Regions from separate parts of the Duganella sp. Root198D2 genome, predicted to be linked through region 1. Evidence: predicted binding sites of a transcription regulator. Region 1 holds the regulator's gene; each other region holds the start of a gene.
What was found. Region 1 encodes LexA, which represses DNA repair genes until DNA is damaged. Its sites were predicted from a motif close to ACTGTATNNNNATACAGT; they were not measured.
Positions count from the first base shown of each region.

Region 2: the regulator LexA is predicted to act here: its motif matches at 2,207-2,224, upstream of recA (recombinase RecA).
Region 3: the regulator LexA is predicted to act here: its motif matches at 1,914-1,931, upstream of ASE26_RS24910 (DNA topoisomerase IV subunit B).

Region 1 covers NZ_LMIC01000001.1:318,285-322,469, reverse strand. The annotation lists gene rpsF (30S ribosomal protein S6) at 1-101, opposite strand, end outside; gene ASE26_RS30390 (DUF4351 domain-containing protein) at 257-1,405, shown strand; gene ASE26_RS01505 (hypothetical protein) at 1,394-1,855, opposite strand; gene lexA (transcriptional repressor LexA) at 1,987-2,676, shown strand; gene ASE26_RS01495 (alpha/beta fold hydrolase) at 2,923-3,951, shown strand; gene ASE26_RS01490 (hypothetical protein) at 4,057-4,185, shown strand, end outside.
Region 2 covers NZ_LMIC01000050.1:286,282-290,466, forward strand. The annotation lists gene ASE26_RS28200 (sensor histidine kinase) at 1-1,454, opposite strand, end outside; gene ASE26_RS28205 (response regulator transcription factor) at 1,451-2,143, opposite strand; gene recA (recombinase RecA) at 2,275-3,354, shown strand; gene recX (recombination regulator RecX) at 3,481-3,939, shown strand; gene ASE26_RS28220 (DUF2889 domain-containing protein) at 4,071-4,185, shown strand, end outside.
Region 3 covers NZ_LMIC01000048.1:249,755-253,939, reverse strand. The annotation lists gene ASE26_RS24910 (DNA topoisomerase IV subunit B) at 1-1,890, opposite strand, end outside; gene ASE26_RS24905 (two-component system response regulator) at 2,018-2,833, shown strand; gene ASE26_RS24900 (VWA domain-containing protein) at 2,996-4,165, opposite strand; gene ASE26_RS24895 (GNAT family N-acetyltransferase) at 4,159-4,185, opposite strand, start outside.

The DNA of each region.
Region 1 (4,185 bases):
CCGCCGCGCGAGGTCACGCTGGCTTTGTAACGTTCGATCATCGCGGGCACTTGCTCGCTCTGGTCCGGATGGACGATAAATACGATTTCGTAGTGACGCATTAATAACTCCCTTAAGGACTGTGAATATAGCCCACCCCGGCGTCAAGACGGGTGTGGGAAGAGGTAAGCCCGCAAGCATAGCAGACTTTGCCGGCCGGCTCAAGCTTTACTGATGGCGCGCAAGGCCCCTTTCCCCCGGGCTGGCATGCTGGGCCATGGACCGCCCCGACCTCGCATGGAAGCTGATCGCCAGCCGTTATCCGGCCGATTTCCTGCGGCTGTTCTTTCCTGATGTCGCCGCGAGCATCGATTGGGGCCACGGTTATCGCCTTCCCGACCACGAACTGGCGCCAGCCAGCGATAGCGCGGCAGCGGCCCCGCGCCATCCCGATGTGATCATTCTTACCACAAATCGGGATGGACGCGACCTTTGCCTCCATATCGAAATCCAATGCTGCCGCCAAGCAGGATTCGACCGGCGCATGGCGGAATACCACACTGCCTTACGTGCGCGTTTTGGGCTGCCGGTCATCAGCTTGGCCTTGCTCGCCGACCCCGGCCTCCACTGGCGCCCCGAACGGTTCGACAGCAACGAGGCCGGGAGCGGATTTTCCGTTCAGTTCCGCGTCGCCAAGTTGATGGATTTCCGCGACCGGCTCGAAGAACTTGCGGCCACCGACAACCCGGCAGGATTCACCGCCCTTGTCCACTTAAAGCTGCGCCAGACGCGCCACAATCCAGCGCGACGCGAGCCAACCAAAGAATTACTGGTGGGACTGATGCACGAAAAAGTATGGCTCGTCGATGAACTTTTCGTGTTGCAGGCAGTCTTAGACTACATGATCCCGTTACCGTCGAAGTGGCAAAGGAGATTACCCATGGATATCGACGATCTGCTCAGGCTGCAGCCCACGCTGCCCAAGAACAGCCTGAATTACATGCTAGCCGAAAACATCCGCAAGACGCTTGCCAGGGAGGGCGACAGGGTGCGCAAATCAGCTGCGGCGGAAGGCCATGCCGAGGGTCACGCAGAAGGTCTGGCTGAAGGTATGGCTGAAGGTAAGGCTGAAGGTAAGGCTGAAGGTATGGCTGAAGGTAAGGCTGAAGGTAAGGCTGAAGGTAAGGCTGAAGGTAAGGCTGAAGGTAAGGCTGAAGGTATGGCCGAAGGCGAACAGCTCGGATTGAGACGCGGCAAGGTAGAGTTGCTGGCGGCGCAACTTGCCAGCCGTTTCACGCCGCTGCCTTCATCCGTACTCTCCCGCCTGCGCCAGGCGAGCCCGGAACAGTTGGACGCCCTTGGGCTGGCCGTGTTCGAGGCCGAATCCCTTGCCGAAGCGCTGGCCAAAGCCAGGCTAAGCCCCTGACGCGTCGCCAGGCGCCGCGATCACGGCCCGCCGCGCATTGGTCGATTGCAGGATTCCGACCAGGAATCCAAGCCCCGCAGCGAACCAGACTGCGGAAGCCATGGCATCGAATGTCCATACGCGTTCAGGAAATCTGTACAAATAAGGCAACACCAGCAAGCCACGCAGCAGGCAAACAGCAGCCACCGTCCCTTGCACCATCTGCGCAAAAGGCAGCCAGCGCAGCAGGCCGGCCCCCGCCAACGCATACAAGGCGCAAACCAGCATCAGCACGCCAATTGCCATCGCACCAGTCGGTGCCAGCAACCCGCCGGCTTGTGCCGAAGCCACTACCTTGGGCGGCGCCTGCAGGAACGCATACCATTCGGGGCCGAGCAAAGGGGCCACGAAATGGATCAGGGCACCGAACAAAGAAATCCCCGCCGCCAGCAAGAAAGCAAATCGTCCCATCCCTGCCCTCCAATGGTTGTCGAATCGACATTAAGCCGAATATTTTCTGCCGATGCAACAAATTTGCTTGCAATTCGATCCACACTGTACAAAAATACAGACTGTCTATATTCACAGTTCACCATAGCGCCATGATCAAGCTCACAGCACGACAAGAACAGATTCTCAACCTGATCAAGGATGCGATCGACAACACCGGCTTCCCGCCCACTCGCGCCGAGATCGCGGCGGAACTTGGCTTCAAATCCGCCAACGCCGCGGAAGAACACTTGAAAGCCCTGCAGCGCAAGGGGGCTATTGAAATCACCGCCGGCACCTCGCGCGGCATCCGCCTGACCGGCAACTTCGGCGGCGCCTCGACCGGCACCGCCGCCCCACGCCAGTCAGCGCGCGCCAAAATCGAATTTGACGACATGCCAGCCGTACCGGCCGGCATGCTGGTCTCCCTGCCGCTGATCGGCCGCGTGGCCGCCGGCTCGCCTATCCTGGCGCAGGAAAACCTGGAAACCACCTACAACGTCGACCCCAAGCTGTTCTCGGCGAAGCCGGACTTCTTGCTGAAGGTGCGCGGCGAATCGATGCGCGACATCGGCATCATGGACGGCGATCTGCTGGCGGTGAAAAAGACTGACACTGCCCGCAATGGCCAGGTCGTCGTGGCCCGCATCGGCAACGATGTCACGGTCAAGACCTACCGCAAGACCGGCAGCAAGATCGAACTGCTGCCTGAAAATCCGGACTTCAAGATCATCACAGTCAGTCCGGAAGACGACTTCGCGCTGGAAGGCCTGGCCGTCGGCCTGATGCGGACCTGGCACTGATGCCATCCTTCAAGGCGCGGCTGATACCCCAAGTAGCAGCACTGCCATAGGCCCGATGCCGCCATGGCTGTTCTGCGCAACCAACCGCATTCGCGCCCTGCCCGGCTGGCGCCATCCTTACGGCATGCCCGGCGCCGTGACGTTTTAAGCCAGCCTGCTCCCCGATTCCTGCAGCCTGTCGCACTCGGCTGCCACGGCATGGCCCGCCCGAGTTATCCTTCTTGTATCGAAAAAAGAGGAGATAACATGCACTTCCGCCGTATCAGCTCGATCGTGTGCGCCTTCGCATTGTCGGCTTCCACCGCATACGCCGCCGCCCCGCAACAACAATTCGCCAATATGGGCGACCTGCAGCTTGAAAACAAGGCCACCATCAGCGACTGTTCGATCGGCTACCGCACCTTCGGCACCCTGAATGCCGACAAATCCAACGTCATCCTGTTCACAACCTGGCACACCGGCACCAGCCGCGATGCGGCCGGCATGCTGCAAAGCGGCGCCCTGTTCGATCCCGCACCGTGGTACGTGATCGTGGTCGATGCCCTGGGTAACGGCGTGTCTTGCTCACCATCCAACAGCAAGGCGCAGCCCGGCCCCTCCTTCCCGCAATTCACGGTACGTGACATGGTCGCCAGCCAGTACAAGCTGCTGACCGAAAAGCTGGGCATCAAGCACGTGCACGCAGTGATGGGCTATTCGATGGGCGGCATGCAGGCTTTCCAGTGGGCCGCCAGCTACCCTGGCTTCATGGACGTTGCGATCCCGATCGCAGGCACCCCGCGCCTGACATCTTCCGACATGCTGTTCCTGCGCATCGTGGAGAAATCGGTTCTCGACGAGCCGGCATATGCCGGCGGCCGCTACGCCAGGAACCCGCCGCTGCCGATGTATAACCTGCTGTTCGCGATGAACTTCGACAGCCCGGCACATCGCAGCGCGCGCACCGCGCCGAAGGACTTCGAAAGATTCTTCCGCGAGAGCCAGGCCTCCGAGCCTGACAGCACGGACGCCAACAACTCCCTGTGGCAGATCCGCGCCGTACTGGGCCACGATATCTCCCAGGGCGGCAAGCTGGAAGAAGCGGCGCCACGCATCAAGGCGCGGCTGGTCCCGATCAACGCCGCGCAAGACCACCTGGTGAACCCTGGCCCTGCGATTGCTTTCGCCAAGTTGCGCAAGGAAGAAGCCACCGTGCTGGACACCGACTGCGGCCACGCGGCACTGCGCTGCGCCATGCCAGCCATGAAGGCGGTTGTGGAAAAAGCGCTACGCTAGCCCTGCCGCCTGTCCCGCCAATCCTGCATTTCGTCGCAGCCACGCTCCCCGGGTGGCTGCGCTGACTTACAGTCATCAAAAACACACCACCACCGGGGAGATTTCATGTTCAAGCCTTTGTGCATCGCAGCCGCGATGCTGGCAGCGCGATCCGCGTTCGCCTTCGACAACCAGACCAACCACTACCGCCTGAGCATCGACAAGGATGCCCAGCGCGCCCACGTCGAAGCCGAC
Region 2 (4,185 bases), on a different contig from region 1:
ACGCGGAACAGGCAGCCCGGATATTTCGGGTCGGTGGTGCGCGGGTTGGCGAACAGGTCGACTTCCGCATCGTGCTGCTGCGCCACTTCGCGCACGATCGGCAGGCCGAGGCCGGAGCCCTCGGTATTGCTGCCCAGGATGCGGTAGAAGCGTTCGAACACATGGCCCCGTTCCGCTGCCGGGATGCCGGGGCCGTTGTCTTCCACTTCGAGCAGCGCATGCCTGCCGGTGCGGCGCACGCGCACCGTGACTGCACTGCCGCGCGGCGTGTAGCGCAGGGCATTGTCGATCAGGTTGGACAGCATTTCGCGCAGCATCATGGCGTTGCCGGAAATCGGCACCTCTTCATGCGGCGGCTCGTAGCCAAGGTCGATGCCGTAGTTGAATGAAGCCTGCACCCAGTCGTGCACCGTATTGCGCGCCACTTCGCCCAGCTCCAGCGGCGCCATCGCGGTGCCGGCCTGGGGCTGGTTTTCGGCGCGCGCCAGTGCCAGCAGCTGGTTGACCAGGCGCGTTGCGGCTTCCGACGATTTGGCCAGCTGCTCCAGTGAACGGTGCACCTCGGCCTGGTCGGTCTGCCTCAGCGCCAGTTCCGATTGCGTGCGCATGCCGGCCAGCGGGGTTTTCATCTGGTGCGCGGCATCGGCGATGAAGCGCTTCTGCGAATCGATCGACAGTTTCAGGCGCTCCAGCATTTCATTGAGCGACTTGACCAGCGGCGTGATTTCCTCCGGCACCTGGCGCGGCGGGATCGGGCTCAAGTCGTCGGAAGGGCGGGCGCGGATGCGCTCCTGCAGCTCGCGCAGCGGCAGCAGCCCGCGCGACAAGGCAAACCACACCAGGGCCAGCACAATCGGCAGGATGATGAACTGCGGCAGGATCACGCCCTTGATGATTTCATTGGCCAGCTTGGCGCGTTTTTCCAGCGTTTCGCCCACCTGCACCAGGGCCAGGCGCTGCGGCTGCGCCTTGTCTTCTTCCAGGTTGACCCAGGTCCAGGCGATGCGGACCGGCGTGCCGTGCAGCGTGGCGTTGCGGAACAGGACGGCGCCGGCGCGGATGTCCTGCAGTTCCGGGTCCTGCTTCGGCGGCGGCGGCAGGTCGCGGTCGCCGTCGACGTGGGCGCCGGACGGGCTGCTGACCTGGTAATAGATATTGTCGATGTCGTCGGCGCGCAGGATGTCGCGCGCCGGCCCCGGCAGGCGAGGGATCGCGCCGGCCACTTCGCGCACCTGCTGCGTCAGCACGGTGACGGTATCTTCCAGCGCATGGTCGAAAGGCTGGTTGGCGATGGACTTCGCCACCAGGTAGGTGATGGCGATGCTCATCGGCCACAGCAGCAGCAGGGGAGCGAGCATCCAGTCGAGGATCTCGCCGAACAGCGAGTGCTGGATCTCATTTTCTTCGGCGGCCGGGGCGTGGTCCCAGTCGGCGGCCTGCTGCTCGCCGTTCACGTGGCGGCCGGCGGTTGCGGCGGGTTGAATTTCTCCAGGCAGTAGCCGAGGCCGCGCACGGTGGCGATGCGGATGCCGCCCACTTCAATCTTCTTGCGCAGGCGGTGCACATAGACCTCGATGGCGTTGTTGCTGACCTCCTCGCCCCATTCGCACAGGTGGTCCACCAGCTGCTCTTTCGACACCAGGCGCCCGGTGCGCGCCAGCAGGATTTCCAGCAGGCCCAGTTCGCGCGCCGAGAGGTCCAGCATCTGCTCATTGATATAGGCGCTGCGCCCCACCTGGTCATAAGTGAGCGGGCCATGCTTGACCACCGTGGAGCCGCCGCCCTGGCCGCGCCGGGTCAGGGCGCGCACCCGCGCTTCCAGTTCGGACAGCGCGAACGGCTTGGCCATGTAATCGTCGGCGCCCAGGTCGAGGCCGTTGACACGCTGCTCCACCGAATCGGCCGCGGTCAGGATCAGCACCGGCAGCAGCGAGCCGCGCGTGCGCAGCCGGCGCAGCACTTCCAGGCCTGACATCTTGGGCAGGCCCAGGTCCAGGATCAGCAGGTCGAATTCCTGGGTGGACAAGGCCGTGTCCGCCTCCTGCCCATTTTTTACGCAATCGATCGCATAGCCGGACTGGCGCAGGGAGCGCGTCAGGCCGTCCGCGAGGACGCTGTCATCTTCGGCTAATAGGATACGCATAGGCTAACTGTAACCACCTCTTTGATAAATCGCAAAGTTTGCAAAAAGGGGCTTGTCAAAAGCACTGTAATTTTATACAGTACCACCTGTACATACGTAGTGACCCAATTTATCTAGCGCGAAAGAACATCATGGACGACAAAAAAGGAGCAGTACCGGCATCGGAAAAAGCCAAGGCCCTGGCCGCGGCGCTGGCCCAGATTGAGAAGCAGTTTGGTAAAGGCTCGGTGATGCGCATGGACGCGTCGGCCCCGATCGAGGAAGTGCAGACTGTCTCCACCGGCTCCCTGGGGCTGGATATCGCGCTGGGCGTAGGCGGCCTGCCACGCGGCCGCGTTGTGGAAATCTACGGTCCTGAGTCCTCCGGTAAAACCACCCTGACCCTGCAAGCCATCGCGGAAATGCAGAAGCTGGGCGGCACCTGCGCCTTCATCGATGCGGAACACGCGCTGGACGTGACCTACGCCCAAAAATTGGGCGTCAACCTGCACGAATTGCTGATCTCGCAGCCGGACACCGGCGAACAGGCCCTGGAAATCTGCGATGCGCTGGTGCGCTCCGGTTCCGTGGATCTGATCGTGGTCGACTCCGTCGCCGCGCTGACCCCGAAAGCCGAAATCGAGGGCGACATGGGCGACTCGCTGCCGGGCCTGCAGGCGCGACTGATGTCCCAGGCGCTGCGCAAGCTGACCGGCACCATCAACCGCACCAATACCCTGGTGATCTTCATTAACCAGATCCGCATGAAGATCGGCGTGATGTTCGGCTCGCCGGAAACCACCACCGGCGGTAACGCACTGAAATTTTACGCATCCGTGCGCCTCGACATCCGCCGCACCGGCTCGATCAAGTCGGGCGACGAGGTGATTGGTAACGAGACCAAGGTTAAAGTGGTCAAGAACAAGATTGCCCCGCCGTTCAAGGAAGCCCACTTCGACATCCTGTACGGAGAAGGCACTTCGCGCGAAGGCGAGATCATCGACCTGGGCGTGGACGCCAAGATCGTTGAGAAGTCGGGTTCCTGGTATAGCTACGGCGGCGAACGTATCGGCCAGGGTAAGGACAATGCCCGTACCTTCCTCAAAGAGCGCCCGGCACTGGCGCGCGAAATCGAGAACAAGGTGCGTGCAGCGCTGGGCGTGCGTGAGCTGCCTGCGGTGGTCGATGGTGGCGATGAAGCGCCGGCGCCTAAACTGAAGGCAGTCGACTAAAACCGGTAAATCTGGGTACGACCCAAGGGTCGGACCCGCCAGATCACAGACCTGCGGCTCCGGCACGTCGGGTCTGACCCTTGGGTCAGACGGGACGGCCATCCGGCCGGTTTACCGGTTTAAAAGATGCCCCTCCCCAAACCCACCCTAAAAGCCCGCGCCCTCCGCCTGCTAAGCCAGCGCGAGCACTCCCGCCTCGAACTCGCCCGCAAGCTGCAACGCCACGCGGAAGAGGGCGACGACGTCGAAGCCCTCCTGAACTTCCTCGAACAAAACAAATGGCTCTCTGAAGAGCGCTTCTCCGAAAACCTGGTGCACCGCCGCTCCGCCCGCTACGGCAACAGCCGCATCGTGGCCGAACTGCAGCACCACGGCATCGGCGGCGAGATGCTGGCCGAAGTAAAGGAAAGCCTGAAAGAAGACGAAGTCGAGCGCTGCTGCGAAGTCTGGCGCCGCAAATTCGGCGAAGTCGCCGCAGACCCCGAAGGCCGCCAAAAGCAATTGCGCTTCCTCATGTCGCGCGGCTTCTCGCAGAAAGCCATCCGCACCGCCATGAAGGGCACGATGCCCGACGAGGACTTTTAAATTGGCCTGACAAGGTGTGCTACACTTCGATAGTTTTATGCAGCACCGCGGGTGCGGTGGTTGTCCGTAGAAGCTGCGGCGTACTGATTAGCTGCTTATAATTTTGGCCACTTTTGAGTGGCATCGGTCTTATGTCCCTGTCAAATCCAGTCTCCCGACGTGCGCTGCGGCATACGCGCGCCATAGACATCCAGGCGTATTCTCGCGAGGATGGACTGTGGGATCTTGACGCCCATATCACGGACA
Region 3 (4,185 bases), on a different contig from region 1:
GAAATCGCCCAGCGACACAGGCAGCAGGCGGCGGGTGTCCGGATTCATGGTGGTCTCCCACAGCTGCTCGGCGTTCATCTCGCCCAGGCCCTTGAAGCGGGAAATGGTCCAGGAGCCTTCTTTCAGGCCATCCTTGCGCAGCTTGTCTTCGATGGCCACCAGTTCGCCGTCGTCCAGCGCGTACAGCTTCTGGATCGGCTTCTTGCCGCGTGCCGGTGCGTCGACGCGGTACAGCGGCGGACGGGCGATGCAGATATTGCCGTTCTCGATAAGTTTCGGGAAATGGCGGAAGAACAGGGTAAGCAACAGCACCTGGATGTGGGAGCCGTCGACGTCCGCATCGGAGAGGATGCAGATTTTGCCGTAGCGCAGGCCGGACAAATCAGGCGTATCGCCATGGTGGTGCGGATCGACGCCGATCGCCACCGCGATGTCGTGGATCTCGTTGTTGGCGAACAGGCGGTCCTTGTCGGTCTCCCAGGAGTTCAGCACCTTGCCGCGCAGCGGCAGGATGGCCTGGAATTCCTTGTCGCGGCCCATCTTGGCCGAACCGCCCGCCGAATCGCCCTCCACCAGGAAGATTTCAGTGCGTGCCGTATCGTCCGATTCGCAATCGGTCAGCTTGCCCGGCAATACAGCCACGCCGGAAGACTTCTTCTTCTCGACCTTCTGCGCCGAACGCAGGCGCGATTGCGCTTGCTTGATGACCAGTTCCGCCAGCTTCTTGCCATAGTCGATGTGCTGGTTCAGCCACAGTTCCAGCGCAGGCTTGGAGAAGGTGGACACCAGGCGCACCGCATCGCGCGAGTTCAGGCGCTCCTTGATCTGGCCCTGGAATTGCGGGTCCAGGACCTTGGCCGACAGCACGAAGGAAGCGCGTGCAAATACGTCTTCCGGCAGCAGCTTCACGCCCTTTGGCAGCAGCGAGTGCAGTTCGACGAAGTTCTTCATCGCGCCGAACAGGCCTTCGCGCAGGCCCGATTCGTGGGTGCCGCCGTTCGGAGTAGGGATCAGGTTGACGTAGGACTCGCGCACCACGGCGCCTTCTTCGGTCCACGCCACCACCCACGAAGCGCCTTCGCCTTCGGCAAAGCCTTCCGCGTCAGGGGTGGCGAATTGCTCGCCCTCGAACAGGGGGATCAGCGTTTCCCCGCCGGAGGTGGTTTGCGCCAGTTGTTCGTTCAGGTAGCCGCGCAGGCCGTCCTTGTACATCCAGGTCTGCTCGTCGCCGTTCTTGGCGTTTTTCAGCGTGACGGTCACACCAGGCAACAGCACGGCTTTGGAACGCAGCAGGCGTTGCAGCTCGACCTGGGAGATCAGCGGCGAGTCGAAATACTTCGCATCCGGCCAGGCTGTGACGCGGGTACCGGACTTCTTGCCGTCTTTCGGCGCAGGTTCCGAGCGCAGCGGTTCCACCAGGTCGCCGTTTTCGAAGGCGAGATTGTGGAAACCATTGCCGGCGTCGTCTTTTCGCCACACTGCGATTTCCAGGCGTTTGGACAGCGCATTGGTGACCGAAACGCCGACGCCGTGCAGGCCGCCCGAGAAGGCGTAGGCGCCGCCCGAGCCTTTATCGAACTTGCCGCCCGCGTGCAGGCGGGTAAAGACGATTTCCACCGTCGGCACGTTTTCTTCAGGATGCAAGCCGACCGGAATACCACGGCCGTCGTCTTCGACGCTGATGGAACCGTCCGCATTCTGCGTCACGATAATGTTTTTGCAATGACCGCCCAATGCTTCATCGGAGGCATTGTCGATCACCTCCTGGATGATGTGCAGCGGGTTCTCGGTGCGGGTGTACATACCCGGGCGCTGCTTGACGGGCTCCAGTCCTTTGAGGACGCGGATGGATGATTCGCTGTAGTCGGAAACTGGTTTTTTAGTGGCCATACGTGTTATTGGTAATGCAAAGTGCTGTGATTATATACAGTATTTTCCGCTTTGACGGATCGCATGCTTGCGCATTCTATCCGCAACGGCCGGTGGCGCAAGGGAATCGCAGCGGTAAAATGGGTTTATGACCACAGATCGGCGCCCGTTCGCAGTCAGGCTGGTTGGCTTCCCGCCGGAAGCCGGGCACGCGCTCGCGCATGGCCTGTCCAGGGCACCGGCCGAGGGGCCGTCGTATCTTTGCCTGTCCGAAGACAGCCTGCAGGACCCCGATATCTATCTCGCCAACGGCACCGAATTGAAAGCCCTGGCCGTCATCGCATCGTTGGCTGCAGGCGACATCCGCCCGGCGCTGGTGCTGGGCACGACCGGCGTGCTGCTGCCCTACCCGAACCTGCCGTTGCCGGTGCAGTGGAGCGCCATGTACGCCGAGTTGGCACGCCTGGTCGAGCGCCGTGCAGAAGTGTTGGCCGGCCTGTCGGCTTCCGTCGATTCGCTGGTACCCGAGCGCCGGCGCCGCGAACGGCTCGACCTGGACCTGACCGACCCCACGGTTTATGAAAAGATGCGCAAGCCGCGGCGGGAAGGGGCAGTGCTGTGCGTGGACGCCAATGCGCATTTCAGCGAGCAGCTGGGCCAATCGCTGAAACAGTTCGGCACCGCGGTATTGTGGGCGGTGGACGGCGTGGCTGCGCTGGCGATCTGCCGCCAGCGGCCGGTTGCCGTGGTGCTGGTCGACTTTGCCGCACCCATCCTCGACCACTACCTGCTGTGCGCCCAACTGCGCGCAGAAGAGACGCATCCCGAAGTGGTTTTCCTGGTGCAGTCCGCCCACGATTACGACCTCACCCGGGGCCGCGCCGCCGGCGCCGCAGGCATGCTCAATAAGCCGCTGGCCGAGCACCAGGCGCAGGCCGTGCTGCGCAAATTCATGCGGCTGTGAAAATGTCCACCTTGGGGTCAGGAACGAAAGTGGATGTATGAAGAACGTAATCTTCCTGGCTGCTGCGATGCTTGAAAGTCGGGGTCAGCTCCGGCAATCAGACACGGCCTCAGCCGCGCAGCGGCTGAGGCCGTGTCTGATTGCCGGAGCTGACCCCGACTTTTATTTTGAGAGCATGCGCATGGCGCGTTCGAGGCCCTCGATCGTGATGGGGAACATGCGGTTCTGCATGATCTGGCGGATCACGGAAATCGATTGGCGGTATTGCCACAGGCCTTCGGGCTCGGGGTTGAGCCAGATGAACTTGGGGAAGTGGGACGTGAAGCGGCCCAGCCATTCGGCGCCGGCTTCTTCGTTGTTGTATTCGACCGAGCCGCCGGGCTGCAGCACTTCGTAGGGACTCATGGTGGCGTCGCCGACGAAAATCAGTTTCGTGTCGGGCGGGTATTTGCGCAGCACGTCCCAGGTGGCGAAGCGCTCGGCGTTGCGGCGGCGGTTGCTGCGCCACAGGTAGTCGTATACGCAGTTGTGGAAGTAGTAGAACTCCATGTTCTTGAACTCGGTCTTGGCGGCCGAGAACAGTTCTTCTGCGCGTTCGATATGGTCGTCCATCGTGCCGCCGACGTCCATCAGCATCAGCACCTTGACGTTGTTCTTGCGCTCGGGCTGCATCTTGATGTCGAGGTAGCCGGCGTTGTTGGCGGTGGCGCGGATGGTCTGCTCCAGCGCCAGTTCTTCCGCCACGCCCTGGCGCGCGAATTTGCGCAGGCGGCGCAGGGCGACCTTGATGTTGCGGGTGCCCAGTTCGCGCTCGCCGTCGTAGTCCTTGTACGTGCGCTGTTCCCACACTTTGACTGCGGTGCGGTTGCCGCCTTTGCCGCCGATGCGGATGCCTTCCGGATTGGTGCCGCCGTTGCCGAACGGGGAGGTGCCGCCGCTGCCGATCCACTTGTTGCCGCCTTCGTGGCGCTCTTTCTGCTCTTTCAGCAGTTCGTTGAGGCGGTCCATCAGCTTGTCGTAACCGAACTTTTCCAGCGCGGCGATCTGCTCGGGCGTGAGTTCGCGCTTCATGCGCTGCAGCAGCCAGTCGAGCGGGATCTCCCTGGTGGTGTCGAAGACGGCGTTGATGCCTTTGAAGTACTGGCCGAAGGCGCGGTCGAACTTGTCGTAGTTGGCTTCGTCCTTAACAAGGCACAGGCGGCTCATGTAATAGAAGTCGTCCAGCGAGGGTTCCAGCACCTGCTTTTGCATGGCTTCCAGCAGGGTGAGGAATTCCTTGATCGTGACCGGGATCCTGGCGTCTTTCAGGGTGAAGAAGAAGTCGATCAGCATGCCGCCTCCCGCCGTGCCAG